DNA from 4 places in the Siminovitchia sp. FSL W7-1587 genome. Region 4 is predicted to be linked to each of the others. Evidence: riboswitches for the same ligand, from Rfam matches in the RefSeq annotation. Region 4 holds a riboswitch; each other region holds the start of a gene.
The links. A riboswitch is a leader RNA that binds a small molecule or an ion and turns the genes downstream of it on or off. The one in region 4 is predicted to bind S-adenosylmethionine.
Positions count from the first base shown of each region.

Region 1: it holds a riboswitch for S-adenosylmethionine, as region 4 does, so the genes downstream of both, metK (methionine adenosyltransferase) here and NST31_RS19370 (acyl-CoA dehydrogenase family protein) in region 4, are expected to answer to the same signal.
Region 2: it holds a riboswitch for S-adenosylmethionine, as region 4 does, so the genes downstream of both, NST31_RS13485 (MetQ/NlpA family ABC transporter substrate-binding protein) here and NST31_RS19370 (acyl-CoA dehydrogenase family protein) in region 4, are expected to answer to the same signal.
Region 3: it holds a riboswitch for S-adenosylmethionine, as region 4 does, so the genes downstream of both, NST31_RS12125 (MetQ/NlpA family ABC transporter substrate-binding protein) here and NST31_RS19370 (acyl-CoA dehydrogenase family protein) in region 4, are expected to answer to the same signal.

Region 1 is NZ_CP150169.1:3,497,221-3,504,796, reverse strand. It holds gene asnB (asparagine synthase (glutamine-hydrolyzing)) at 1-920, opposite strand, end outside; gene NST31_RS16560 (nitronate monooxygenase) at 1,082-2,002, opposite strand; gene metK (methionine adenosyltransferase) at 2,260-3,459, opposite strand; SAM riboswitch class I at 3,613-3,741, opposite strand; gene pckA (phosphoenolpyruvate carboxykinase (ATP)) at 4,006-5,595, shown strand; gene NST31_RS16545 (iron-sulfur cluster biosynthesis family protein) at 5,862-6,167, opposite strand; gene sdaAA (L-serine ammonia-lyase, iron-sulfur-dependent, subunit alpha) at 6,191-7,087, opposite strand; gene NST31_RS16535 (serine dehydratase beta chain) at 7,093-7,576, opposite strand, start outside.
Region 2 is NZ_CP150169.1:2,872,665-2,880,240, reverse strand. It holds gene NST31_RS13495 (GNAT family N-acetyltransferase) at 1-268, opposite strand, end outside; gene NST31_RS13490 (M20 peptidase aminoacylase family protein) at 265-1,404, opposite strand; SAM riboswitch class I at 1,557-1,667, shown strand; gene NST31_RS13485 (MetQ/NlpA family ABC transporter substrate-binding protein) at 1,772-2,584, shown strand; gene NST31_RS13480 (enoyl-CoA hydratase/isomerase family protein) at 2,617-3,408, shown strand; gene NST31_RS13475 (CoA transferase) at 3,416-4,606, shown strand; gene cyoE (heme o synthase) at 5,307-6,218, opposite strand; gene NST31_RS13465 (methyl-accepting chemotaxis protein) at 6,406-7,576, opposite strand, start outside.
Region 3 is NZ_CP150169.1:2,571,264-2,578,839, forward strand. It holds gene NST31_RS12105 (acetamidase/formamidase family protein) at 1-679, opposite strand, end outside; gene NST31_RS12110 (MetQ/NlpA family ABC transporter substrate-binding protein) at 852-1,691, opposite strand; gene NST31_RS12115 (methionine ABC transporter permease) at 1,726-2,388, opposite strand; gene NST31_RS12120 (methionine ABC transporter ATP-binding protein) at 2,372-3,409, opposite strand; gene NST31_RS12125 (MetQ/NlpA family ABC transporter substrate-binding protein) at 3,491-4,336, opposite strand; SAM riboswitch class I at 4,481-4,598, opposite strand; gene NST31_RS12130 (tripartite tricarboxylate transporter substrate binding protein) at 5,953-6,915, shown strand; gene NST31_RS12135 (tripartite tricarboxylate transporter permease) at 7,059-7,576, shown strand, end outside.
Region 4 is NZ_CP150169.1:4,132,500-4,140,075, reverse strand. It holds gene NST31_RS19375 (LLM class flavin-dependent oxidoreductase) at 57-1,442, opposite strand; gene NST31_RS19370 (acyl-CoA dehydrogenase family protein) at 1,439-2,632, opposite strand; SAM riboswitch class I at 2,800-2,908, opposite strand; gene NST31_RS19365 (hypothetical protein) at 3,317-3,568, opposite strand; gene NST31_RS19360 (hypothetical protein) at 3,712-4,080, opposite strand; gene NST31_RS19355 (dipeptidase) at 4,231-5,637, shown strand; gene NST31_RS19350 (DUF3147 family protein) at 5,687-6,028, opposite strand; gene NST31_RS19345 (MarR family transcriptional regulator) at 6,029-6,427, opposite strand; gene NST31_RS19340 (ABC transporter ATP-binding protein) at 6,773-7,576, opposite strand, start outside.

The DNA.
Region 1 (7,576 bases), 640 kb from region 4:
TCGGCTGTTTCTTTTGCCACATCAATTTCACTGAATCCGTCCCTTTCAAAACCGACGGAGAATGTTTTAATATTCGGGTGGAATTGTTTGGCAATTGATACAATTAATGATGAATCTATTCCGCCTGACAGGAAAGATCCGACAGGAACATCACTTCTCATATGAATGTTAACCGAGTCGAACAGCACATCCCGGATTTCTTTGATAAACTCTTCCTGCGAACGGTGTCCGACAGGGGAAAAGTTTGCTTTCCAATAACGGGCGATATTCAAGGGCCCTCCAGGCTTTTTTGTAAAATAATGTCCCGGTTCCAGTTTTCGAATGTTTTTCGTCATCGTCTCCGGTTCAGGCACAAACTGGTAAGTCATGTATTGCTGTAATGAATCCAAATGTAACTCACTGGATTCCATCGCAAGCAAAATACTCTTTTTCTCTGAAGCAAAAAATGTCTCCTCATCGTTTTCCAAATAAAAAAATGGTTTGATTCCAAATGGGTCGCGCGCGCCAAACAGCTCCTGCTTTTCTTTGTCCCAAATGACAAAAGCAAACATGCCGCGCAAACGCTCAACCGCTTTTTCCCTTAACTCGCTGAACAGGGCAAGGATGACTTCCGTATCCGATTCCGTTTCAAAGGAAAATCCTTTCTTTACGAGTTCCTCACGCAATTCGACAAAATTGTATATTTCTCCATTAAAGATAATCCAGTAACGGTCATTCTCATATGATAAGGGCTGGCTTCCACTTTCTATATCGATAATACTCAACCGCCTAAATCCGAAACGGATATGTTCATCAGAAAAAAAGCCTTCATCATCCGGACCGCGGTGGACGATTAAATCGTTCATTTGCTTCAACAATTTCTTCTCTGAATCATTTTGTTCTTTTGCTTGTTCATGGATGCAACCGATAAAACCGCACATTGTGTGTCACCTACTCTAATTAAATTCAAGCAATACCTTACTTATATTAACATTATTTTCTCCTCATTTGCAGATATAAACGAATCAAAATTATATTGCCTGGCAAAAAAGAGAGAGACAATATGTGAACGGCCCTCTCGTATGATCCGTTGTTTCAGCAATTAGTCTATTTTTACTCTAAATTCGTTTTGTAATAAGTCCGCTTTTCCTTCCTCATATTCTTTTAACAGTATTTCCACAATTTCCCTCGTTGTTTCCTTTTTCTTGACAGTGGTGATTCCCTGGCCCGCAGACCAAATATCGCGCCATGCTTTCACGTTAACCAAATGCGATAAATCCACCTTTTCGTTCGGCTTTAATGTCTCTGGATCAATCCCTTCCTTGATCAGGCTGGGAATCAGAATATTCGCGTGGACTCCGCTCAAAGCATCTGTATAAAGAATGTCTTCAATGGTGGACTGAAGCACCATGTTTTTATATTCATCATCCGCATTGCTTTCATGTGCAGCCAAAAAACGAGTACCCATATAGGCAAAATCAGCTCCCATTACTCGCGCGGCCAAAACATCCTTCCCCGTAGAAATCGCCCCCGACAAAATAATTGTTCCATCATAAAATTCTTTTACCGCCGCGATAAAAGCAAACGGATTCAGCGTACCACCGTGCCCTCCGGCGCCAGCACATACTAAAATCAATCCATCTACTCCTATATGTGCCGCTTTTTTCGCATGGCTGATATGAGCAACATCCGAATAAACAAGTCCGCCATATCCATGTACAATGTCCAGCACTTCACCGGGATTTCCCAGAGATGTAATCACAATCGGCGGTTGATATGTCCGGATTAGCTCAATATCTTCATCATATCGTTTATTTGCTTTTCTGTGACAAATCAAATTTACAGCCCAAGCCTTTCCCGCCAAGCCTTTATTCACTTCTTCAAGCCACTGCGCGCATACTTCAGCAGGACGAGCATTTAAAAGCGGGAAGGAACCGATGACGCCCGACTTCCCCGCTTCAATAACCATTTTGGGCGTTGATACTAAAAACATCGGCGCTACGATGACAGGAAGTTTAAGCATTTTTTATCACCTTCTTACTTCTTTTTCGCTCTTTCGTTCCCAAATTCGGATACTCACAAGCACATGTTCCATCGGCGAAAAATTCCCTCAATTCAACAAAGGTATGTCTTTTTTTCATCATCATTCCCCCAATGCCAAATATTTCTTACTTAATTAACTATTCTCCCACATCAATAACTGATGTCAATGACACAATTTTTTGGCTCTTTCAGGTAAAAAAATGCGAAGCCGCACTTATGCGGCTCCGCTGCATCAAATTACACAGAAGTTAAGCTGACAAGGGCATCAGCCTTATCGGTCCTCTCCCAAGGCAAGTCGATATCCGCCCGGCCAAAATGGCCGTAAGCAGCCGTTTGCTTGTAAATAGGACGTCGCAAGTCGAGCATCTTAATAATCCCTGCCGGGCGAAGGTCAAAGGTTTTCCGAATCGCTTTTACAAGTGTTTCTTCATCCACTTTTCCGGTGCCAAACGTGTCTACTGAAATGGAAACAGGCTGGGCGACACCAATCGCATACGCGAGCTGCACTTCACATTTATCCGCAACACCCGCTGCCACGATATTTTTCGCCACATATCTTGCGGCATAGGCCGCAGAGCGGTCTACCTTCGTAGGATCCTTTCCGGAAAAGGCGCCGCCTCCATGGCGGGCATAGCCTCCATACGTATCGACGATGATCTTTCTTCCTGTTAACCCCGCATCTCCCTGAGGTCCCCCAATAACAAAGCGTCCCGTGGGATTGATAAAATATTTGGTTTTATCATCCATTAATTCGGGAGGCACGACTGGCTTAATGACATGTTCTATTATATCCTGTTGAATTTGTTCCAAGGTAATTTCTGGATGGTGCTGGGCCGAAATGACAATCGTGTCCACACGAACAGGCTTTCCGTCTTCGTTATACTCAATCGTTACTTGCGTTTTTCCGTCGGGGCGCAAGTACGGAACCACTTCGTTCTTGCGGATTTCAGCCAGCCGCCTTGAAAGTTTGTGAGCTAGCGATATGGGAAGCGGCATCAGCTCTTTCGTCTCATTGCATGCATAGCCGAACATAAGCCCTTGGTCTCCTGCTCCGATCGCTTCGATTTCTTCATTGCTCATTTCTCCTTCTCTTGCTTCAAGGGCGACATCTACCCCCGCAGCAATATCAGGCGATTGCTCATCAATCGAAGTAATGACCGCACATGTCTCGGCATCAAAGCCGTATTTTGCACGTGTATACCCAATGCCTTTCAAAGTGTCGCGAACGATCTTTGGAATATCAACATAAGTAGATGTTGTAATTTCCCCGGCAACTAAAACAAGCCCGGTCGTAACGGATGTTTCACAAGCCACACGGGCATTTGCATCCTCGGCAAGGATGGCATCCAATATGGCATCAGATATTTGATCACAAATTTTATCCGGATGTCCCTCAGTAACGGACTCAGATGTAAATAACCGCCGATTTTTGGACATCAAAGCTCCTCCTTTTAACAATAAAAATAATGGATCCAATAGAAAATGCTTCATATGAAGCATTTTCATGCGAACTTGCCAAATAAAGCAAAAAAACCTTTCCCCACAGTAAATCATTGAGGAAAGGTTTTGTCATCGTGTTCGAGCCTTTCACTCTTATCGTCCAAGGCTTTCGACCTTGCTACAGGTAAGCACCTTTCTATTCGTCAAGCATACTCGCTTGCTCATAGCAGGTTGCCGGGCTTCAAAGGACCTGTTTCCTCCACCATCTCAGGATAAGAGTATCCATTCATTATAAAATCATAACCTAAATGATAAAACGATGTCAACAGGGAACCCTTAATTATATAAAGATCTTGGAAAATCGGGCGATATTTTCATGAAAAAGAGTCTTTTCTGGCTTTTTTTAAAGAAATAGGGTATATAATGAAATGCCAGCCCATGTTCATGAAATCTTCAAAAATAGTATAGACTATTCATTTAAATGTGTTATACTAATTCTCAAGTACCTAAAACTTAAAAATCAAAACAAAGGAAGGGTAAGGAATGAGTTCAATAGGCATCAAAAGCGAATTAACTCAATTAATAAATGGGCAAAACGTTCATTTACAATTATCAGTTCCTCGGCTGGTCGAAAAAGTATTAAACCGCAATGAAGGAATTCTTACTGCATCAGGTGCAGTGCGCGCCGAAACAGGAAAATATACAGGCCGTTCCCCTAAGGATAAGTTTATTGTAGAGGAACCATCTGTAAAAGACAAAATTGAATGGGGTTCCGTTAACCAGCCCATTTCTTCAGATGTATTTGAAAAGCTCTACACGAAGGTGATCAAATATTTACAATCAAGAGATGAAATTTTTGTTTTTAAAGGATTTGCCGGAGCTGATGAAAAGTACCGTTTACCGATCCAAGTCGTGAATGAATATGCCTGGCATAATCTTTTTGCCCATCAGCTGTTTATACGCCCTTCCGCGGAAGAACTTGCAAAACATCAAACTGAATTTACTGTTGTTTCAGCTCCAGGCTTCAAAGCGAACCCTGAAGTTGACGGCACAAAATCAGAAACGTTTATTATCGTGTCATTCGAACGAAAAATTGTTTTAATCGGTGGAACAGAGTATGCGGGAGAGATGAAGAAATCCATCTTCTCTGTCATGAACTATGTTCTCCCGGAAGCGGACATCTTATCGATGCATTGCTCGGCCAACGTTGGAATTGAGGGCGATGTAGCATTGTTCTTCGGATTGTCCGGAACAGGCAAAACGACATTGTCTGCCGATCCAAACCGCCGGTTAATCGGTGATGACGAGCACGGCTGGTCTCCAAACGGAGTCTTTAACGTTGAAGGCGGCTGTTATGCAAAAACGGCAGGCTTATCAGTAGAAAAAGAGCCGCAAATTTATAATGCCATTACATTTGGTTCTGTTTTAGAGAATGTCATTGTTGATCCGGATTCACGCGAACCGCTGTATGATGACACAACGCTGACGGAAAACACAAGAGCGGCCTATCCAATCCAGGCAATCGACAACATCGTTGAACCAAGCATCGCCGGCCATCCTTCTGTTATCGTATTTTTAACTGCCGATGCTTTTGGCGTACTGCCTCCAATCAGCAAGTTAACAAAGGAGCAGGCCATGTACCATTTCTTGAGCGGGTACACGTCCAAGCTCGCTGGAACAGAAAGAGGCGTTACATCACCTGAAGCGACATTCTCGACATGCTTCGGAGCGCCATTCCTACCGCTCCCGGCTGCACGATATGCTGAAATGCTCGGAAAGAAAATTGATGAGCACGGAGTCCAGGTTTTCCTCGTTAATACAGGCTGGACCGGAGGAGAATATGGAGTCGGCAGCAGAATGAATTTAAGCTACACACGCGCCATGGTTCAAGCAGCGCTAAATGGAGAATTAGAAAACGTTGAAACCGTTCAAGATAAAGTATTTGGTCTCTCTATTCCACTCCACGTTCCTGGAGTGCCTGATGAAGTACTTCAACCAAACAAAACCTGGTCTGATGAAAAAGCCTACTATGCGAAAGCCAAAGAATTGGCTGGCAAGTTCGATCAAAACTTCTCCAAGTTTTCACATGTTGATAAACTCATCAAACAACTGGGTGGACCAATAGCTAAATAATGATTGAAAAGTTTGCGGAGGAAAATATGCCTCTGCAAACTTTTTTGCTTTTAAAATGGCGCTTCCTGTTTTCTCACAGTTGACGTTAACTCGCAGAAGTAGTTTATGTGAATAAAGCTGTTTTGGGGAGCTCCGTCAGGGCCCAAGGATGCATAATGTGGAGACCAGCCCATCCTTTCATTGCATCCGGATTTGAAAAAACGCCTCAATAGCCATAAAAAAGAGAGAAAGGAGCTGGATACTGTTCCCTTCTCTCATTTTTGAACCTATACGATTTCGATCATACAATCACTGGCAACAAAGCTCTCGTTGATAAAAAAGCCAAGTTCTTCAGTGAAATCAATATTTGTTTCTTCCTGTAAAATCCGTTTTGTAAACCGGTCCAGCCGAATCTGAATATGTTCATACTCTACAATTGAATCATTTCGACGCGGTTCATCAAAAACAACTCTACATTTGACAGCCATACCGCAGCCCCCCGAAATATCAGCGTCTATCCGGGGATAAATTCCTTCCTCCAACACAAGTTCCCTTAACTCCTTTAAAGCTGTATCCGTTATGTTGATTACCATGACTTCATCCCTCTTCACTGATATTAATTCACATTTCTTAAACACGGTTTCCCCATTATTTTTTGCTTTAACTCTTCTCCCGTCGGGGTAGCGGCCAATCCGCCGAGCGCTGTTTCCTTTAAAGTCCGCGGCATGCTTTTCCCGATATCATACATCGCTCCAATGACCTCATCACACGGAATTCTGCTCTGAATGCCGGCAAGAGCCATTTCCGCCGCTGTAAAAGCAATTGAAGTGCCGATGACATTCCTTTTAATACAAGGCACTTCGACAAGCCCGGCAACCGGATCACACACGAGTCCAAGCAGTGATTTAAGCCCCATGGCCGCTGCCTGCACCGACTGTTTAGGCGAACCTCCATTCATTTCAACGATGGCGGCCGCTGCCATGGCTGTTGCGGATCCCACCTCGGCCTGGCATCCGCCTGCCGCCCCCGAAATGAAAGCCCGGTTGGCGATCACATATCCGATGGCACTGGCAGTAAACAAGCCCATCACCAGTTCATCAAATGGAATGTCGGTATTGTCCCTGAGGGCAAAAATACATCCTGGAAGGATTCCGGCAGAACCGGCGGTGGGCGTGGCCACAATGACTCCCATCCTTGCATTTGTTTCGGAAGTCGCGAACGCATACTTCATGGCATCGACCGTTATGCTTCCTGTCAGGTAATTGCCTTTCTCTTTATATTGTTGCAGCAAGTAAGCGTCACCGCCCGAAATACCGCTTGGAGCCGTTGACTTGTCTTCAATGCCTGTTTCAACCGCTTCTTTCATCCTCAAAAGCCGCTCTTTCATTTTCTCGAAAATGTCTTTCTGGCTTCGGCCGGTCTTGCTTGCTTCCCATTCCAGCATAAGCTCGCCAATTCCCCAATTTTTTTCATGACACTGTTGGAGCAGCTCTTCCATCGAAGAGAATTCCATTCTTTTCACCTGCTTTCTGATAGATATGTTTCTTTGATCCACTCCATATCAATCTCGGTATTCAACAACAGATCCAGCCGATGCTCATTCATGTAAAAAATTTTTGAAAGCCCCCCTCCCAGGGATGCACCTCCAATTTCCAGCCGCTTGCCTTTCCTTCTGACTTCAACCATTAGCGTATTAGGGTGGTCAAAGTAAGAACATTGGTTCTCCATTTGAAACGTAACGTTCATTTTTTCATCTTGCGCAAGATCGAAGGCATAGCGAATACCCGGGTCATCCGTATCCATGCCAAGCAGGCCGCCTAAAATGGCCTTATCTGTCCCATGCCCCCGATATGTTTCCGCGAACGAATCATAGAAAGTGATATGGGCATAGTCGGGAACACCCCCAAGAAGATCATAAGCAAACTTTCCGATGGACACGACACCAGCCGTATGAGAGCTGGAAGGCCCCACCATAATTGGACCGATAATATCAAAACAACTG
Region 2 (7,576 bases), 1.3 Mb from region 4:
CGATCCCTTTTACCCGATAATCAGGATGGATGCCAAGCGCATGAGAGCATAAATAAACCTTTCCATTCAAGAATCCCGGAAAACTGTAGCTGAAACCAACAAGTTTCTCGTCATGAAAGGCACCTACGATGAGGCCCCCATTTCTTATGGCCGTAACCGTTTGGTGAACAGGAATGGCATCCCACTTCCATACCAATTCTTCCAATTCTTTTACAAGAGCCATTTCCTCCACACTTTGTAGTGTTTTAATGAGTACTTCCGAACTCAATGCTTGAATCCTCCCTCCAATGTCTTCAATATCGCGTAAGCTAAAACTTCTATACCTGAAAGCATGGCCTCACGATTAAACGTCATTTCCGGATGATGAAGACCAGGTGCAAGCCCGCACCCGAGCCCTAGCATGGTTCCTTTAAGCTGTGGCTTTTTTAATGTGTAAAAGTGAAAATCTTCCCCTCCGGATGTAACAATGGGCTCTTCCAATCTGTCCTCTCCGAGTGCTGCAACAATCGCCTTTCTCATCATACGAATGGCATCATGATTCGCTTTCGCAGCCGCGATATGCGCTTTCGTCTCCAACTGAATGTTAACGTTGTGAAGCTTTTCAAGTGATGCGACGATATGTTCAATTTTTGTGGCCAATTGCTCAAGTACTTCATTTGTCTGCGCTCTTACATCCAAACTGAAGGATGCGTTGCCAGGGATAATATTACTCGCTGCGCCGCCTGCCTGGAATTTGGTCATTTTTGCCGAATAGGGAACCATCGGGTCAAGATGAATGCCTTGGATTTGCTGCACGATGGATGCGCCAATTTCAATGGAATTCGCTCCTAGATGGGGCCTTGCTGCATGAACATCGTCCCCTTTGATCTCACCTGATAAAAACATCCCGGCGCCATGAAGGATCGCAGGTGCCGCATAACCATCTTCCAGTTCCTGGATAGGTCGCAAATGAACACCATATAAATAATCTACATCATCGAGCACTTTTTTCTCCAACATTTTTAAAGCGCCTGTTCCTTTTTCTTCTGCCGGTTGAAAAATAAATTTCAGCTTGGCATTTTCGGGAAATCCCACTTTTTTGAGCAACAACATCGTTCCAATTGCCATCGTCATATGGGCATCGTGACCACATGAATGATTTGCTTGAAATTTTCCATTGACTTCCTGCCATAAAGCATCTATATCCGTACGCAAAGCAACGCACCGCTCTCCTGCTCCAACTTCAGCTACAAGACCGGTGCAAGTGCCATCATCAAATGTTTGAACGGCAAATCCTTCTTTGACTAAAAAATCCCGGATATATTCAGTCGTTTTATATTCTTTCCAGCTTACCTCCGGATGGTTGTGAAAATGGTCAAACAACGAGTAAACCGTTGGTTTTAAAGCCTCAATGTATTTCTTCATTACATTCTCTCCCGCATATTGATGTGTCCATTATACCACTGCCTTTTGACAATGTACCATATTCGCCCACTTCCAAAAATGAACTTGACATTATCTATCCCATGCTTTACATTCTTAAATAATAGGGAAATACAAGTAAATGAAATAGCGTTCTCTTATCAAGAGTAGCTGAGGGACTGGCCCAATGAAGCTCGGCAACCATCTATTAAAAATAGAAAGGTGCTAAATCCTGCAAAACATGAATGTGTTTTGAAAGATAAGAGAGGAACCAGTTATGATGAGTATATGACTAAGCCTCTCTTTCTTTTTTTTAAGAAGAGAGGCTTTTTTGTTTCTTGATATTCCCCAAAAAACTGGGGGGAAGAAAATGAAAAACATTAGAATATTGTTACTAGGATTACTATTGGCTGTTATTGTTTCCGGATGTGGAAACAATGCGACGGGAACAAAGACGGAAGAAGAAAAGCTTATTGTGGGCGCTACAGCCGGCCCCCATGAGCAAATTATGGAAAAGGTTAAAGAAGTGGCGAAAAAAGACGGATTGGACATTGAGTTAAAGATTTTTTCTGATTATATCCTGCCAAACAAAACATTGGCTGACGGTGAACTGGATGCGAACAGCTATCAGCACCAGCCCTTCTTGGATCAGTTTAATAAAGACCACGATACCGATTTGGTATCTGTAGGCAAAACGATTTTAAATCCAATGGGGGTTTATTCGGAAGACTATCAAAGTATTGATGACCTTCCAAAGGGAGCCAAGTTTGGACTACCCAACGATCCGACAAACGGTTCCCGGGCGCTGTTTATTTTGGAAAAAGCCGGCCACATTCAACTGGCTAATGATGCGAAAGAGACAGCATCACTGAAAGACATAAAAGAAAACCCGAAAAACCTTGAATTTATCGAGCTTGATGCCGCACAAATTCCCAAGCAGCTCAGCGAGGTCGACGCGGCAGCGATCAATACAAACTTTGCCATCGACGCCGGCCTTTACCCAAAAGAAGACGCCATCCTTCTGGAATCAACGGACTCGCCCTATACAAATGTCATTGCTGTAAGGGACGAAAATAAAGATGACGCTGTAGTGAAAAAGCTTGTGAAAGCTTACCAATCTGATGAGGTGAAAACATTCATCGAAGAAGAGTTCCGCGGCTCTATCATCGTAAGCTGGGAGTAAGAGTGAAACGATTAATCAACCGGAGGTTTCAAATGACAAATCCTTTATACGTAGAAAGAAATAAAGATATTGCCATTCTCGTTTTGAATCGCCCTGAGAAAAAAAACGCCATTACGCTCAAGATGTTTCGCAAGCTGTCTTCTATTTTGGATGAACTGGAAAAGGACCCCGCCATTAGAGTTTTAATCGTCCGCGGCGTTGATAAAACAGCCTTCTCCGCCGGAGCGGACATTACCGAATTTCTTGATGTCCGCTACCAGGCCGAAAAAGCAAAAGCCTATAATAAAGCCGCGCTAGAAGCGATTGAAAAGTTGTACCGATTTTCCCGGCCAACGATCGCCCTTATACAAAGGCTTGCGATTGGCGGTGGACTGGAACTGGCCAATTCATGCGATTTCCGCTTTTCATCTGCTGACGGAACATTCGGCATTACAGCCGCCAATATCGGGATTATCTATAATGTAAAAAGCACGAAGCGGCTTATGAATCTAATTGGGGTAACTAAGACAAAAGAATTGCTTTATACGGCAAAATTAATCGGGGCGGAAGAAGCGCGCGACATCGGTTTGATCGATTATGTGTATGCTTCTGACGAACTGGAGGAACAATGCATCCAGTTTGCTCGTAACATTTCCGAAAAATCTTTGGTGGCCAATTCAGGAATAAAACAGGTGATCCACAAGATCATAGACGGAGCCACCGATGAAGATGAAGAATTGGCAAAATCCATTCTCGATTCGTTCAGCTCCGAAGATTACGAGGAAGGCATTCAGGCGTTTTTAGAGAAGCGCCGTCCGAACTTTAACAGAGTTAGAAACAGGTGAAAACGACATGAATCAAGCATTACAAGGCATGAAAGTGATTGATCTGTCACAAGTATTGGCCGGACCATACTGCACGATGGTGCTCGGCGATATGGGAGCAGATGTCATTAAAATCGAAAAATATCCAAATGGCGATGATACGCGGGCCATGGGACCGTTTCACAACAATGAAAGCCATATGTATATGATGGTCAATCGCAATAAACGCGGCATGTGCCTGAACGTCAAAAAGGAAGAAGGCCGAGACATTTTATATGAATTAGTCAAAAAAGCAGATGTTTTCGTAGAAAACTTTCGCCCGGGGGTAGCGAAGAAGCTCGGGATCGACTACGACACCTTAAAAGAATTAAATCCCGCGCTCATATATTGCTCCATATCGGGATATGGCCAAACCGGTCCTTATCGAAATAAAGGCGGGTTCGATATTATGGCGCAAGGATTGTCCGGTCTCATGGAAATGACAGGCGAACAAGGCGGAAAGCCAGTCAAAGTCGGAATTGCCATTCACGACTTGGCTGCCGCCCAAACAGCCATTCAATCCATTTTGACATCCTACATTTACCGGTTGAAAACCGGAAAAGGGCAGTATATTGATGTGTCTCTTGTTGACTCGGGGCTTGCCTGGACGGTATGGGAAGCAGCAGCTTATTTTGGCAGCGGACAAGTAGCGGGAAAAACCGGAACAGCCCACCGTGCCGCCGCACCCTATCAAGGCTTTAAAACAAAGGATGGCTTCATTTTAATCGGGGCCGCCAATCAAAAGTTATGGGAAACATTTTGTTTGCATGTCGTCGATCGGCCAAATTGGATGGAAGATCCGCGTTATTTGACAAACAGCCTGCGCACGCTTCATCTCAAAGAACTTGAAAAAGATATTGAAGAAACATTATCAAAGCGCGATTCCGTGTATTGGCTGGAGCTTTTAGAACAACACGGAATTCCTTGCGGTCCGATTTATACTTACAATCAGACCTTGAGTGACCCCCATATTCTAGAACGGGAAATGATACTGGAATATGTACATCCGGCTGCCGGGGCGGTCAAAACATTGGGCTTTCCTGCCAAATTTTCAGAAACACCCGGAGAACTGACAAAACCTGCTCCCCTTCTTGGACAGCATAATGAGGAGGTCTTATTGGAAACAGGTTATTCCAGTGGAGACTATAAGAGACTAAAGCAAGAAAGTGTTTTGAATTAGTTAAAAAAATTTGGGGTATGCCATACTTTTGCAAAGCACGAGTTTAATCATCAATATCCGGCCTAAACGTTTCCTAGAAATCACGAAAAAGAGTCTGGGCCACAACAAAATCAGCCGAGTAAAAAACGAACCATAAAGTGAAACTTCATTCAGTAGGAGTTTTCTTCCATCTCCTACTGAATGTTAGTTGAACCAATCGGGCTTTTAGGTGCCGTTTTCTCACACTTGGACCTTTTGTATTCACTCAAAATTTTGAAGTGGGAGGCTTACGGCACCTTACATGCGGGATAAAGTGAAACTTCATTTCTTGGTATGCCTTTTCCAAGAAATGTTAGTTGAACCAATCGGGCTTTTAGATGCCGTTTTCTTACACTTAGACCTTTTGGTATCAACTCATGTCTTGAAGTGGTGTATATGGCACCTTACATGCGGGATCAATTGTCCTGATGTATAATATGCAAGCTTTTAGCGTAGTCAAAATAGGTAGACTCCTGCGGGAATCGCTCGAGCTGAAGATCCCGCAGGAAAGCGATCTTTGCTTTCCGAGGAAGCTGAAGAGACCTGCGGAAAGCGAAATATGTTGACGTAGCGATGATAGGGATTTTTTTTACACAAATAAACCGAACAATTATAAATAAAATGTTCGGTTTTTGCTACTTCGTATTTGCTTATGTCGCAGCCTTTAACTGCTTTCCAAACATTAGATCGTCACAATCACCATCGTGATAAACAAAATCGCAATATAATTAACAGAAACAACAAAGTTGGCACGAGCCCATTTCACATCATCTTTTACAAAAAAGCCCCGGATCGCAAGTACCAGCCAGACGAGGTTTAGTAAAGTCGCAATCACAATAAAGGTGGTCCCGAGCGACACCAGAAAAAACGGCAGAGGCAACAAGCAGGCTACATACACAAAAATTTGTCGCTTTGTCATTTCAAAGCCCCGGATCACCGGGAGCATGGCAACGCCTGCCGCTTTGTATTCGTCATACCTCTTCATCGCGATCGCGAATGTATGAGGCATTTGCCAAATAAACAGAATCATAAATAAAACGATTGGGATAATATGCATGGCAGAATCAATTGCTCCCCATCCAATCAACGGTGTGACTGCTCCTGAGATGCTTCCGATCACCGTGTTAAATGTATATTTTCGCTTTGTCCACATCGTGTACATGACGACATACGTAAACCACCCGATAAAAGCGTAAAGGACAGCCTCCATCGTTGTAAAAAACAAAAGAAGAAATCCCAGGACGCTTAATGCGATACCCAACCCCAACGCCATTTTTAATGAAATATTGCCTGTCACTGTCGGTCGCACTTGGGTTCTGGCCATGACTCTGTCTATATCGGCCTCATACCAGTTATTAAGGACGAGCGCCCCGGCCATGACTAGTGTGCTTCCAATGATTATCAAGAAAAATAAATTGGGATCAATGACTGTATTTGTAAAGTGGGCGGCGAGCCAAAAACCCGTAAAGACAGGCAGTACATTGGCTATTAACACAACCCCTTTAAAAAGAGCAATTACATCAGCTAAAAAAGAAGTGATTTGAAGCTGATTTCCAAAAGATGCATGCTCTGCACCTGTCTTCTGTTGACTCATTTTCTATCGTCCCCTTAACAATGATCAGATCGTAATATTCTCCCTCCATTATAATATGATTTTCGTCTAAAACCTACATATCGGGGAATTTTCACTAATTGTTAATAACTACAGCCCTTTATTCAGAAAAAAAGCCTGAACCCGCTGTTGCTTCGGGATCAGACCGTTATGCCGCTGTTGAAAATCATTATGGAGCCGCTTTGGGGTTTTCAATTGAAGAAGAAATACGGTCTTTTTTGTGTAAAGTAAACGCTGCGACTGAAGCATTTAATTTCGTCGCCAAATTGGTCAAGTTATTTGCCGTTGATGCCGTTTCTTCACTGCTGGCAGCCGTTTCTTCGGTTGTGGCCGAAATGGTTTCTATATAAGAAAGGACTTCTGAAGATTGTGCGGCTTGCTCTTCGCTTGCACTCGCAATTTCTGTTACTTTATCTCTCGTGTGATGAATCATGGTAATGATTTTTTCAAAACCCTCACCTGATTGTTTCGTTTTGATGACTCCTTCTTCAACAGACTTTACACTGCGGATAATCGCTTCTTGCATCGTTTTTACGATCCTTGAGATTTCATCTGTCGCTTCAACACTTCTTTCTGCCAATTTACGAACTTCTTCTGCAACGATTGCAAATCCCCGTCCCTGTTCACCTGCCCGGGCTGCTTCAATGGCCGCATTCAGAGCAAGGAGGTTCGTTTGTTCAGCAATTTCATCCATCACTTTGATGATTTCTCCGATTTTTGTTGATCCATCTTCCAAGCTGGATATTTGCGCACTAACCTTTTCGGACCCTTCTACAGAAGATTGAACGACTTTTTCTCCATCTTCAGCAATCTCTATTGTCTCATGGGCCAATTTTACAGCTTCTTCCGTGTTTTGTGCAACCGAGCTGATAGCGTCCGATAATTCTTTCAACAACTCGTTCATCGTTTGTGCAACATTTGCCTGGTTCGTACTGGCTCTTGCAGCCTCGTCAGTGCTTGCGGAAACCTGCCCGGAAGAAACGGATAAATTTTCCGCCGCACTTAAAATATGTTGGATTGTGGCTCTCAAGTTTAAGATCATTTTGTTGATCGATTGGGCAAGAACTCCCACTTCATCTTTTGTCTGTATTTTGGTTGTCTCCGATAAATCGCCATCAGCCACATTTTCAACTAAACGAGCTACTTGCCGCAGCGGACGGGAAATCATTCTGGCAATGAACATACCAGACACCATACTGAGTATAAAAATGAAAAAAATAATGCCATTCATTATGACCAGAGTCGTTTCATAAGCCGATTCGGCATCTTTTTGATCTTTTTCAGCCAATGCTATCTCTGATTTCATCAACTCATTCAACCCATCAAACATCTCATTTTGA
Region 3 (7,576 bases), 1.6 Mb from region 4:
TCAGACCATCTGAATTTTTAACCACGGGGTGCTTCAAGCTTTTTCCTTTGAATACTTGTAAGGTTATATCCGCTTTTCCCGGAACTTCGATACCGGATACACCAATTTCTCCGTCTCCCATTGCTGCATGCATATCTCCCAGGCCAAACAAAGCCCCTTCGTGAAAAATAGGGAAATAGATGGTCGCTCCCTCTGCAATGAGAAGTGTATCCAGGTTTCCGCCATGGCTTCCCGGTGTGCCGCAAGGCACGGCATCGTCCTCAGGAGCAACACCTATCACACCAATCATTTTATTAAGCGGGATTTTCACTTTTTCATTAAAAATGGCATAGTTGTCTTCGATTGGAGTGATTTTCACGGTAAATTCATCGATTCGATGGCCCATGACACCCAAATTTGGTCCAGTAGCAAGCACGCCACTTTCCCCAATTTCAATACTGTGAATCGTTACAGCCAATACATCTCCCGGCTTGGCCGATTCTACGTAAATGGGGCCAGTTGCGGGATTAATTCGGTTCCAATCAATACTGTTCATCGTTGTATGATCGGACTGGATTTGATTTTCAAAGCAGTCGTAAGCTTCAACTACCAACCTGGTTCCCGAGTCCACCTTTATAACGGGTTCGTGTTCTTTGCTAAATGAATAAATAGGCTTTCCCGTTGGTACTATTTGCGGCATTCTCTTCCCACCCTTTTATAAAAAGTACATATTAAGCCTATCGTAACATAGAAGTTAGGTAAGTCAATTTTCGTCGTATTTGGTGATCTATTCTCTATCAACATGGCAAAAAGGCGGGGGCAGCCCTATTTGTGCTACATCCGCCTTTCCGGTTAGTTCGGTACCTTCCCAATTACCATCCGGGAATAACGGCACCCTTATATGTTTCATCAATAAATTGTTTGACTTCTTCTGACTGGTATACTTCCAAAAATTGCTTAATCGCAGGGTCATCTTTACTTTCCGCTCTGGCGGCAACAATATTCACCCACGGGGAATCTTTTTCTTCCATAAAGATGGCGTCTTCTGTTGGAACGAGTCCACTTTCAATCGCGTAGTTGGAATTGATGGCCGCCGCATCCAAATCATCCAATTGGTGTGGAATTTGCGCGGCTTCCAATTCTACAAATTCATAATCCTTTTTGTTTTCTTCAATGTCCTTGACGGATGGTGTATCGCCAGCGCCTTTCTTCAGTTTGATCAGTCCGGCTTTTTCAAATAATAGGAGGGAGCGGCCGCCATTGGTCGGGTCGCTGGGCAATCCCAGCTTTGCGCCTTTTTTCAGTTCGCCGAGATCTTTCACTTTATTGGAATATACACCCATCGGGGTCGTAATCGTATTTCCGACGTTGACGATATCGTAGTTGCGATCTTCTTTTTGTTTGTTCATATAAGGTTCATGTTGGAATACGTTCAGATCAAGATCTCCTTGTGCCAGTGCTTCGTTCACAATGAGATAGTCGGAAAAAGTTTTTATATCAATTTCCAGGTCTTTATCTGCGGCCAGTTCTTTTACTTTTTCCATGATTTCCTCATGTTCACCTGCGGTGACACCTACAGTCAGCTTTCCGTCACTGAGCAGGTCTTTCGCTTTTTCGTCTTTATCTCCCGCGTTTTCTTTGTCGCCGCCTCCGCAAGCTGTAAGGGCGGCGATCAGTATGAGGAGTAAACTGGATAAGAGCCACTTTTTCATATTGCCATTCCTCTTTTCTTTTTTTGATGGTTGATTAGTCTTTTTTCAATTTGGCTGCCAAGCGGTTGCCAAGCGACTGTAGCCCTTGCACAAGGATGATGAGCAAGATGACTGTTACATACATCACATCGACTTCGTAACGGAGGTGTCCGTAGCGGTAAGCAAGGTCGCCAAGACCGCCGCCGCCGACAAGTCCCGCCATGGCCGTTGCTCCGATTAAGGAGATGGTGGCAATGGTTAAACCAAGAATGATGGATGAGCGGGACTCCCTTACAAGCACGTGCCATACGATATGCCTTGTTTTCATCCCCATCGCTTCGTATGCTTCAATCACTCCGCGGTCCACCTCTAAGAGGGCGGTTTCCATTAAGCGGGCGATATAGGGCGCTGTATAAATAACGAGCGGCACGATCACCCCTTTTACACCAATCGTTACTCCGACAATGAATTTTGTAAAAGGCAAAATAAAGAACAACAAAATAATAAATGGAACTGAACGGATAATATTAATCAATACGTTTAAAACACCAAAAACAAATTTATTGCCGAGAGCTTTTCCCGGACGGGTCAAAACAAGCATGATTCCCAAAGGCAAGCCAATTAAAATGGATATTCCTAAAGAGATTCCGACCATTTGGAAGGTTTGGATGATGGCTTCCCAAATATCAGCGCCCCAGTTGTCAAGAAACTCGTTTATTTTCGTCACTAATCTTCACACCTTCCACATGAACCTGATCTTGTTCCAAATACCGAATGGCTTTATGAATTTCGGCCGGATCACCTTTCATATGAACGACAAGCTGGCCAAAGGTATCTTCTTTTAAATGTGTAATGCTGCCTGATAGAATGTTTGGATATATATCAAACTTCTTTGTAACAGTGGCCAACGCTGGTTCGCCGCTTGATTCCCCGAAGAAAGAGAGAGTAACGACTTGGCCGCTTTCATTTAATTTTTCCAGCATGTCGTTTGGTATTTTATGTGTAAACAGATTGCTGACAAACCGCTTCGTCGTCGGATGTTGCGGTGAAGTAAAGAGGTCTTTCGTTTTTCCTTCCTCGATTACTTCCCCTTTTTCCATGACGGCCACACGGTCGCAAATTCGTTGGATGACGTTCATTTCATGCGTAATCAACAAAATCGTGATGCCGAGCTCTTTATTGATTTTTAACAGCAATTCCAGAATGGCCTCCGTTGTATCAGGGTCCAATGCGCTTGTCGCTTCGTCACTTAAAAGGACTTCGGGCTCGAAAGCCAACGCACGGGCAATGGCTACCCGTTGTTTTTGCCCGCCGGACAGTTCGGCCGGGTAGGCATGATGCTTTTCGTCGAGTCCAACGATTTTTATATATTTCTTGACCCGCTCTTCCACTTCCTTTTTGCTGAATCCGGCAAGTTTCAGCGGCAGGGCGATATTTTCATAAACAGTAGCCGTCTTTAACAAATTAAAGCCTTGAAAAATCATTCCGATGTTACTGCGGGCTTCGCGAAGTTTTTTGGTAGACAGCTTTGTTAAATCGATCCCTTTTACTTTTACAGAACCCGTATCCGGTTTTTCCAATAAATTGACGCAACGGATGAGCGTGCTTTTTCCTGCGCCGCTGTATCCAATGACACCGTATATTTCACCCTTTTTCACTGAAAGTGACACATTCTTTAATGCGTGAATAGAGCCTTGCTTGCCTTTAAATGTCTTTGAAATTCCCGCCAATTCGATCATGTGTATTTGCTCCTTCATGCTTTATTTTCAAACCCGTAATGGCTGGAAGAATATTCGGGGACGGGTGGCCCCCTTCATTCCTTACCAGGAAGGAATGACAGATCCTTCAAATGTTTCATCAATAAATTGTTTTGTTTCATCAGAGCGGTACACATCCAAAAACTTTTGAATCGCTTCGTCGTCTTTGGACTCGGCTCTTGCCGTAACAATATTTACCCATGGAGAATCTTTCGATTCGATAAAGATAGCATCTTTTCCAGGTTTGAATCCATGTTCGATCGCATAATTGGTATTAATCGCCGCCGCATCCAGTTCTTCCAACTGACGGGGAATTTGGGATGCTTCCAATTCCACAAATTCAAAGTTGTTTTTGTTTTCTTCGATATCTTTGACAGTTGGCGTGTTTCCCGAGCCTTCTTTTAGTGTAATCAATTCGGCTTTTTCGAATAAAACGAGAGCGCGGCCGCCGTTTGTAGGATCGTTAGGCAAACCGAGCTTTGCCCCTTTTTGCAGTTTTTGCACATCTTTTACTTTGGAAGAATAAATACCCATCGGGAACGTTACTGTTTCGCCCACATTTACAAGATCCAGGTTTCTGTCCTTTTTAAATTGATCTAAATAAGGTATCGTCTGAAATACGTTGAGATCAAGCTCTTTTTCGTCCAAAGCGATATTCGGCATGACATAGTCGGTGAAAACTTTTACTTCTATTTCCAAATCTTCTTTTGCTGCAAGCTCTTTTACTTTTTCCACAATTTGCTCGTGCGGTCCGGCCGTTACGCCGACTGTCAATTTGCCGTCGCTGAGAAGACCTTCAGATGTTGATTCTTTATTTACAGTTTCTTTTTCACTGCTTTTTCCTCCACCGCATGCGGCAAGGGTAAGTGCTAGCAACACAACGAAACTAGTTAATAACCATTTGTGCATGTCATTTCCTCTTTTCTTTATATATTTAGTCTGCATTTAAGGCGTATGTTGAAAATCACATACGGGGAGGTTTTTTCTTCAAAATGAAAAATGCCTCCCAAAATGAGAGGCATGGATATACATTGTAAGTAAATCGGTTTACCTCTCTTATCTTTCAAAATACAACAGTATTTTGCAGGATTTAGCACCTGTTCTTGTTTCGTCAAACAAGAATGGTTGCCGGGCTTCACAGGGCCAGTCCCTCCGCCGCTCTTTATAAGAGAATTTCAAATTCAATTGTTACATAGATATTATCCTTAGTTAGAAAAAATGTCAACAAATTTTTCATGGAAACTGAAAATCAAAAAGTAAAACCCAAGCTTTAAAATCAACATTCTTGGGTTTTGAATTATTGGACTCTTTAGTTTTTAAGGAGAAGTTTTTGGAACGCAATGAAAGAGCAAATTTATAAAATTAATTTGTTTGACGATTTTTATTTATCTTTGTCAAAAATTTATATACTCCAATTATTAAGAAATAGATAATAAACACATTTAATAAAAATGCAGAGGGGATAAATTCAGTAGTTGATAAATTCTTAGGAGAAAAAAGGAGGAATGTAGTAGTTAATTTATTAGGTCCATGATGTATTACCCAGTTAAAAGGAAGTCCATACGATTTTCCTTGAGAAGGAGAGATTAAGACTATGCTTATAGAAACGATAAAGCTGAGATATAAAAAACGTCTGTACTTTATCATTATGATCATCTCCTTTTAATAAGATTATACATAATTTTAAACAAAAAACATTTACGGAAATATTTTTAGCTTTTTTAAATATGTACTAGTATCACCGAGCTTTACATCAGGTGTAAAACCTAACGACATTTTTCAAGAGGTTGTTTTTTTTTGAACGTAAAGGACGAGATGTCTAACCACATATGTATATTGTAGGGGCTGGGACATAAGCAAATACGAAATAGCAAAAACCGAACAATTATAAATGAATTGTTCGGTTTATTTGTGTAAAAAATCCCTAACATCGCTACGTCAACATATTTCGCTTTCCGCGGGCACGGCTTCAGCTTCCTCGGAAAGCAAAGATCGCTTTCCTGCGGGATCTTCAGCTCGAGCTATTCCCGCAGGAGTCTACCTATTTTGACTACGCTAAAAGCTTGCGTATTATACCTGGGATAATTTATCCCGCATGTAAGGTGCCGTAAGGCTCCCACTTCAAAATCTTGAGTGAATACAAAAGCCCTAAGTGGGAGAAAACGGCACCTAAATGCCCGATTGGTTCAACTAACATTCAGTAGGAGCCCTACTGAATGAAGTTTCACTTTATTGTTCGTTTTTTCATCAGCTGATTGAGTTGTGTCTCAGACTCTTTGTTTATGGTAATCCAGGGGAATCTATAGAATAAGAAGTTAAGATAACAACATTAAAACAATAATCTTTTTGGGGTTAAACCGAAAAAAACCTTATGGGGTTGTGGGTTGGAAGATAATGGATTGTTCCCGAGGAGCTCATGTATGGCGCTTTGATCTTTTTCATCTCCATAAAGTTCGAATCATCTTCCGTCAATCTGAATATAATCATTAAGAATTTGCCGTATCCGAGCAAGGGAGGTTTACCCCATGAAGAAAAAGTGGGTAACTGCTGTTTCATTTATTTGCGCCGCTTTGTTATTAATGTCTTGTTCTGCAAGTGGCGGAAATGGAAAAGGGCAGTTTCCTGAAAAATCCATTACGTACAGCATCCCGTTTGAACCAGGCGGACAGTCTGATATCGAGGCCCGGCGGCAGCAGTCATTTCTGGAGAAATATTTAAAGCAAAAAATTGTTATTCAATATAAACCTGGCGGTGGTGGTTCTGTAGGCTGGAGTGAGTTGGTGAATCAAAAGGCGGATGGATATTTTCTCGCAGGCATCAACATCCCGCATATCATCCTGCAGCCGCTTGCCAATGAAGATACAGGGTATCAAACAGAGGATATTGTGCCTATAGCCATTTTCCAGACAACGCCAATCGCGTTGACTATCGGTAAAGACAGCGGGATTGACTCGTTGGATGACTTTATTCAAAAAGCAAAGGAAAATCCGGGGTCGATCACGGTCGCGGGATCAGGCAACTATTCCGGCCATCATATCGCCTTTTTACAGCTTCAAGATGTGGCAGGGATTGAGTTGCAATATGTGCCGTTTGACGGGGCGGGCCCATCTATGCAAGCTTTTCTGGGAGGCAATACGGACGCTGTATTGGCGAATTCCAGCGATTTATTAAAATATACCGAAGACATGAAAATTCTTGCCATCGGGTCTGAAGAAACATTCGAACCGATGCCGGAAGTTCCTACATTTATCGAAGAGGGTTACGATATTACCGCCTCGATTGATCGCGGGGTAGGAGCGCCGCCGGATACCGATCTAAAGATCATTCACAAATTGGAAAAGGCTTTCCTGAACATATTGGAGGAGCCGGGGGTGAAAGATCAGATGTATGAGGAAGGCTTTGAGCCAAAAGCAATGGGCCATGAAGAATCAGTCCAATATATTGAACAGAAAACGAAGGAGTTTGCGGATATTTTGGAAAAACAGTAGGGTTACATGCTGCCAATTATTGAAAATGAGGCAATGCGGAACTTTCTATACAGGAATGGAATAATCATATAGGCAAAGGTTGAGTGACCACCGCCCAATTGGTCCTGGAATAAGCCCTGAGATACAGAACGGGAGGCGCAAAGATGATTGATTCGATTCCATCTGTGATGAGCTCATTAACGGACCCTTTCAATATCCTGCTCTTATGCACCGGGGTATTAGTGGGCATGATTGTGGGGGCATTACCCGGGTTAACCGCCACGATGGCTTTGGCACTTCTGTTGCCTTTTACTTTTACGATGCAGCCGGAGATGTCACTGATGACGATGGGCGGCTTATATGTGGGCGGCATTTATGGCGGCTGTATCTCAGCCATATTGATCAATACCCCCGGTACACCGTCCGCAATCGCCACCACCTTTGACGGATTTCCATTGGCGAAAAAAGGGAAAGCCGCCCATGCTCTTATCGCCGCGGCCATGAGTTCGGGAATAGGCGGGATTATCGGTGGTATGGCTCTTTTGTTTTTAACGCCCATATTAGCAAAGTGGGCGCTCAGCTTTGGCCCTTCGGAATATTTTTGGGTGGCGGTACTAGGCTTAACGATGATTGCCACCCTTTCTTCGGGATCTTTGCTAAAGGGATTGATTGGGGGTTGTAT
Region 4 (7,576 bases):
TAGAAAAAGCCTCTTACTCGTTTTCATAAGAGGCTCCAGTCGTCCAGTCAACTTTCTTAAGAGCGATGTGTGGACAAGTGTTTCCATGAGTATTGTTTTCCCGGATGATGATTTGCCAACTGGTCAAAGCCAAATAAATGGCCGCGCAATGTTTTCTGTTCGTATTCTTTTTTTACCAATCCTCGCTCTTGCAACACAGGTATAACAAGCTCTGAAAATTCCTCGAAAGAACCAGGCATGACGGTGTATGTGATATTAAAGCCATCCACACCAGCCTCATTTACCCACTTTTCCATCTCATCGGCAATCGTTTCCGGTGTTCCTGCAACAACGGGACCAATTCCGCCAATACCTACAAATTCAGCAATTTCATTTATAGTCCATTGCTTATCAGGATCCGCTTTCGTAAAAATCTCCACCCTGGAACGCATTGCGTCATTTTCAATGAATTGCAGGTGTTCGTCGGGATCGTATTGTGAAAGATCTATACCGGTCCAGCCGCTGAATAAACTCAATGCCCCCTCCCGGCTAATGTGACTTTTATAATCTTTGTATTTAGCTTCCGCTTCCACTTGTGTTTTGCCAACAATGGGCGTAAACAAGCTGAATATTTTGATTTCATCACCTTTTCTTCCATAATGCTCCGCTTGCTTCCGAATCGTATTAACATATTTTTTGGCGATCGAAATGACGGGAGCTGATATATATACTCCTTCCGCATGCTTGGCGGCGAAGGCACTTCCTCTCGGAGATAAGCCTGCCTGATAAATGACGGGAGTTCGCTGTGGTGACGGTTCACATAAATGGGCGCCGGGTATATGAAAGTAACGGCCATCATGATCAATATCATGAACCTTGGCTGGATCGACAAACATTTTTCTTTCCCTATCCCTTACAACAGCACCATCTTCCCAACTGCCTTCCCATAACTTGTAACATACTTCCAAATATTCCTCGGCAATATCATAGCGTTCATCATGTTTAATCTGTTTCTTCAAGCCAATGTTCAATGAAGCACTCTTCAAATAAGAAGTGACAATATTCCAGCCGACTCTTCCTTTTGTCAAATGATCCAAAGTCGACATCCGGCGGGCAAATGGATACGGGTTCTCATGTGTCACCGAAGCGGTTACGCCAAATCCAAGATATTCTGTGACAGATGCCATGGCCGGTATAATCAAAAGCGGGTCATTGATGGGTGATTGCACGGCTTGCCGAAGCGCCGCATCCCTGGTTCCTTCGTAGACATCATAGTGACCGAGCACATCCGCTATAAAAACAGCATCAAATTTGGCTTTTTCCAACGTTTTCGCCAACTCTATCCACTGTTCCAAATCAGTATAACGATGGGATTGATCATCTGGATGCCGCCACAATCCAGGAGACTGATTTCCCGGGCAATTCATGACAAAAGCATTTAATAACATTTTTTTACTGGTCATTTTCTACGCTCTCCTTGCTGTTGATTGTTATATTCAGGCCAAAGGGATGTTTCCACTCCGACAATTTGCTTGCCGATTAATTCTTTTGCCAGATTGTTAGAAGGGCCCATCACAATGCCCGCACGCGAATCCCGGTATAGACGTTCCAACGTTCCTTTTTTATATCCAAATCCGCCGGCTACATCCATGGAGATTTGCGCAACTTGATTGGCCGTCTCGGAAGCATGGACTTTAAACTGATACAACAGTGTCCGTAATTCATTCGGAAGAGGTGCGCCTAATTGAATCCATTCATTCAATCGGGCGGCAATATCCTTTTGCCAAGCGGATAAACTGTTGATCAATATCTTTGCCGAGGCAAGCTGATTTCTTATCGTTTGATATTTTGCCGAAGATTTTTTCGCATGCGCAGCAGCCTCATGAAAAATGCCAATGGCTGTGCCCACCCAAGCAGCACCCAAACCAAATAAATAGACATGGCTATTCTCGACTATTGTTTTTCCAGTGCCTTCTTCACCGATTCGGTCACGTTTATGCACAAAAATTTGATCAAAACGAACGGGAGAACTATGATTTCCACGCACACCAAGCGCATCCCACACACCCGCTTCAATTCCGTCCTGTTTCGCATCCACAATAAAGTAACAAAGGTCATAAGACACTTCCGCATGAGGAGACCTCGTTAGCAACACATAAAAATCAGCATAACCACTGCTGGTGACAAAAGATTTTTCCGCATTCAGCAGATACCCATCCCCCTTACATTCGGCCCTGCTATGACTGAGCCAGTATTGGCCGCCTGATGCCCTTTCACTATTGGCAATCGTCCCGAACTTTCCTTTACGCAATGGCTTCAACCAACGATGCCATTGATCTTCGTTGCCATAATGATAAATAATAGCGGCCGCTCCAACGTTCATCGTATAGACGAGCGCGGTAGATGGACATGCTTGTGCAATTTCTTGAACAATGAGGCCAAATGCCTCATAATCAAGCTCCAATCCGCCCAGCTCTTTTGGAAGAAAAATACTGCTCCAACCCTCTTGGCCCAGCACTTTTAAATTTTCAAGCGGAAAAGCCCCTTCCCGATCGAGACGATCAGCATTTGGTCGAATAACACGATCAATGATTTCACTTAATTGTTCTCTAATTGCGCCATATGTTTCTTTCTTTTGAACATGAAGTGCCATACCAACTATCCCCTTTTCCTACATATTGGTTTAGCCCATTAAAAAAGCTCTCACTAAGGGAATCCTTAAAGTGAGAGCCGCTAGTTGACTAGTAGGCCAAATCCTATTTTTCAATTGAAAAAGCCCTTCCTCAAAAAAGATGAGAGAAGGGCATGTTTTTCCATCCATTCTCATCTTTAGAATACTTCCGTATTCTTCTGAAATTAGCACCGGGCAATCGTATTGCTGGTTGCTGAGATATCATCGGGTCAGTCCCTCCATCTCTCTCGATAAGAAAATAATTATTAACTTGTGTAGAGTATAATCAATATTTCAAAAATAGTCAACACTTTTTGAAATGAAGAATAACATCTATCCTCATTGGTCTGACAATCGCGAACAAAATAACAGGATGGACCAGCACTGAAGGCTTATTGCTTGTGTATGTAGCGTGCGGCTTGAATGGCCGATTTATTCTGATTGGTAAAGCTGATTTACACAGTCAAAATAAGACAAATCAGCAAAGTCGAGTGAAAAAGTACATGGATGGTATTAGGAACGATCCATTCATAACAGGCAAAAAAGTATGTGTCTCACCAAACATGACTTGATAGCTTTCTACTCTATCTGCCGAACCTATTCCAAAAAAATAAGGAATCCACCAATCTAGGAGAACCCCCGCCATGATCAGCGATCGCTGGATCATCAGCCATAACTTGGCCCAGAAAAAGGATATGTTTTGCCGATGAAACATAATATGATTCCCATAAGCAGCATAATTTGGGCTGTCCAGAATAAAGTAATGATCACCAACTCTCCAGTAGAACGAGTCGCGGCAACTGCTTGAACATCATTGAGTGGCCCGAGTGGCAACCAGTCATGAAATATCATAAAAAGTAATATGAAACCCGATCCCGTTATAAGCACTTTTTCCGATCGGTGAATCTTTCTTTTCAATTCCTCAAAACCCCGTTATTTTCATCTGATCCATTCTTCATAAACTTATTGAAACTATTTGAATAAAATGTATGCAATGACACCTGGACAACCTGATTCGGAAGCCGTGGCCGGCTATGCTTTCAAGCATCGTTCACGACCATTTATGTTTCACGCTGCCCGCCCATGATACTTTTGTACAGCTGCGCACTTGTTGATGGTGAAAATATGACTACATACTCATTACCGACTTCCTGTTTCACTTTTTCTGTTAATAAAGCCCCTTTTCGATTATGCGCTTCCTCAAGCTCGATACCATTACACTTCAAACGGTCCTTCTCCCAGTCAATCCATTCTCCATAAGTGGCGCACCAATCCGACAGTTGCCCGGCCAATTCTTGCGAAATCGGGATCTTTGTTAACTCCAAATTCATCCCACAATGATGGCACCATACCGGATCTGCGCCTATATCTCCTTCTATTTTTAATTCAGTTGTTTTTCCATGATCACATCCACATAGCAAAGCAATCACCCTTTCGAATCTTTATCTATTTCTACGAATAATCATTAGAAAGGTTCCTTTTGACCCGCCAGGCTTTTTTGGCGCTCTAAAACCAATCCTTCGTCCTATTCCCATATATATTTTAGAATAGTAGAATAATTCTTAAAAGGAGGGTTTATTTTGAAAAAAAAGCTGCTTTACCTCGTAGCAACAGTTCTTCTTGTCCTCTTTCAGGCTCCCGTAGCTTTGGCGAAGTCCGATTCACCGCACGATATTCATTTTGATTCTATCATTACTGATGGCCATAGCGATACAATGAGTAAGGTCATCGACCCGGAAACATGGCTTCCGAGCGTGAATATTGGACAGAATACACCTTTTGAGGTAGATATACCAAAGCTTCAGACAGGAGGCCTCCATGTTCCATTTTTTGCGGCATATACATCCGGCTATTACAATAACACTCCTCGCAGTATCAGCAGAACGCTCGCCCTGATCAATGCATTGTATTGGACGGAGAAAAACAATCCGGACACATTTCAAATTTCTTCAACGTATAAAGAAATCATGAAAGCGGTTCGCGATAACAACATCGCAGCCGTCCCAACGATAGAGGGCGCTTATTCCATGGATAAGAATAATGCGATCGAACTTTTGCGTCAATATGATGATTTGGGTATCAAAGCGATCGGATTTACATGGAATTATTCCAATGATTTGGGTGAAGGAGCCAACAGGGAATACAATGATCCGGACAAAACGCCCTCCGAAGGAGGACTAACAGAACTCGGGTCGGACGTTGCCCGGGAAATGAACCGCTTAGGGATGTTGATTGATGTTTCCCATATGGCTGAAAGTACTTTCTGGGATGTCATCAAAGTTTCCAAAGCGCCTATAATCGCCTCTCATTCGGGTGTGAAAGCATTAAAAGATCACCAGCGGAACCTTTCGGATCATCAATTACGGGCGTTGAAAAAAAATGGCGGAGTCATTAATATCGTATTTTATCCGGTATTTTTGACCAACAATTCGCAGGCTTATGTAAAAGATATCGTTGATCATATTGATCATGTCGTGAATGTAATCGGAGTGGATCATGTCGGTCTTGGATCTGATTTTGACGGTGCTTCTCTGCCGGAAGACCTCCAAGATTCATCCCAACTGCCAAAGCTAACAGAGGAATTAGTAAAAAGAGGTTATACGAAGCAAGACATAGAAAAAATTCTTGGCAAAAATATGCTTCGTGTGTTAAAGGTAGTAGAAAAAACTGCCGATCATGACCCCGCAAAAGTTGGGAGAGGGCTTACCATTACACCAGAATACGAAATGGGTGAAATCATCCAGGAGAGAACACCGCTTCTTTCTGCAAAAGTGACAGCAGAAAAAGGGGCCAAAGCAGATGAAAGCAGCTTTCGCGTTATTGTTGACGGTATTCCTTACAAACCTGTTTTTGATCGGCAACATTCTACCATGTCACTGCAGCTACATGAGGCTTTGAAAGAAAGATTCCACGTTGTGACCTTTGAAGCAGCAAACAAGGCTGGCAAAGTCACAAGGGAAACAAGGATCTTTTATATAAATGATTAAAAGTCAAAGAACAGGGTGATTTACGCCATCCTGTTCTTTTTTAAAAAGCTTATGAAATAAACCCTTTTACAATAAAATCTTGAACGATTAAACATAGCGCCCAAGCAATCATTCCCACCCCAATTGCTATACCTAAATGAAGGGACTGCTTTAAGAGACCAAATACCACGCATAACATTATAATTGTCGCCGGAAAACCTGCTAGAACCCCAAGAGTAAACTTGGAAATGCCCTGAAGAGACTCCCCTTCGATTTTCAACCAAATGATACTTAACAGACTGATTAAGGGAAGGGCAGCAAGCATTCCGCCGTATAACGGGAATCGTCTAGCCAGCTCTGTTACAATGCCGATAATAACTGCCGAACTGATTATTTTTATCACGAAAAACATTTATTTTGAGACCTCGCTTAATATCCGAAATGCTTCAACCACCTTTTTTCTTTCAAAGACGGATAAGCGGCTTAGCGCAGCCTGAAGTTTTACCTCATCCAATTCTGTATTCTTTTTTAATATGGAAGAACCGCGATCTGTTAAATGTATGTATACCTTTCGCTGATCTTGCTCCGCTCTCTCTTTATACAACCAGCCATTGCTTACTAATTTTTTGACATGTTCAGAAGCTGTATTATGTGATATCGATAAATACTCGGCAATATCACGAATCATGACGGATTGCTTTTTCTGCGCGAATTGTAAAATCCGAATACTTTGGTGAGAAATCGTTTCTTCATGCGCAGCATGTAAATGGAAATAAATATCGGTAAAGTATCGGTTTAGTTCTTCCAACATACAAAACCCTCCTCACTATATCGCTCATTCAGATTATATCGTATTTATCGATATAAATGAAGTGCATGTTTTCCTTATATTAGAAAGAAAAAGAGGATATCCTAAAAGTAATAATTTTAAAAACAAACCCAAGAATGCTGTAAAATCAACAATCTTGGGCTTTATATTTCATGCATTTAGGCTAAATTGAACTTTTTACTGTCAATATCAGTCCGCTTTATGATAGGTCATGGAGGCATTCAAACGTTCGCTTTAGTTAAGCTTGCTTCAGCGCTCTTCAATGTTATGTTTCTTGGAAGAAACAGTTATTAGAATCTGATGGTTAAACGACCAAAGTAATCTCATTTACACACTTATTTTTCCTTTCAGCGATTTCGCCTGCATTTGATACATTTGATTGTAAATACCGCCCAACCTCAGTAGTTCCTCGTGCGTTCCCTGTTCTTTCATGCTGCCACGTTCCAACACAAGAATACGGTCGGCATTTTTAATGGTGGAAAGACGGTGGGCAATCATGAATGTTGTCCGTCCTTTCTTTAGAACTTCCATCGCGTGTTGGATGACTTCTTCTGTCTCCGTATCAATATTGGATGTTGCCTCATCCAATATTAAAATCGCCGGATCAAAAGCAAGCGCCCGGGCAAATGAAATGAGTTGGCGCTGCCCGGAAGATAGCGTACTTCCTTTTTCCACCACTGGTTCATCCAGCCCTTTTTTTAGATGGCCAAGTACACGTTCGCCGCCGACTGCTCTCAACGCTTCTGCCGCTTTTTCCCGAGTGATTCGCGGGTCATGTAAGCTGATATTAGAGTATACAGTCCCTGTAAATAAGTATGGATCTTGCAAAACAATAGCCATATGCTTCCGTATCGCCTGTCTCGGGACTGTTGTGATGTCTATCCCGTCAATACTAATTTTCCCTTTCGACGGATCGTAAAAACGAAGCAACAGATTCATAATCGAACTTTTTCCGGATCCTGTATGGCCCACAAATGCCACAGTTTCGCCACGGTCTGCTTCGAAAGAAATATTTTTCAAAACGTATTCATCGTCTTTATATGCAAATGAAACATCTTTAAAAGTGACACGCCCTTCGTATCTTGGCACGGTTTCCCGCGAGACTTCTTCCCCGTTTATGTCCAATACTTC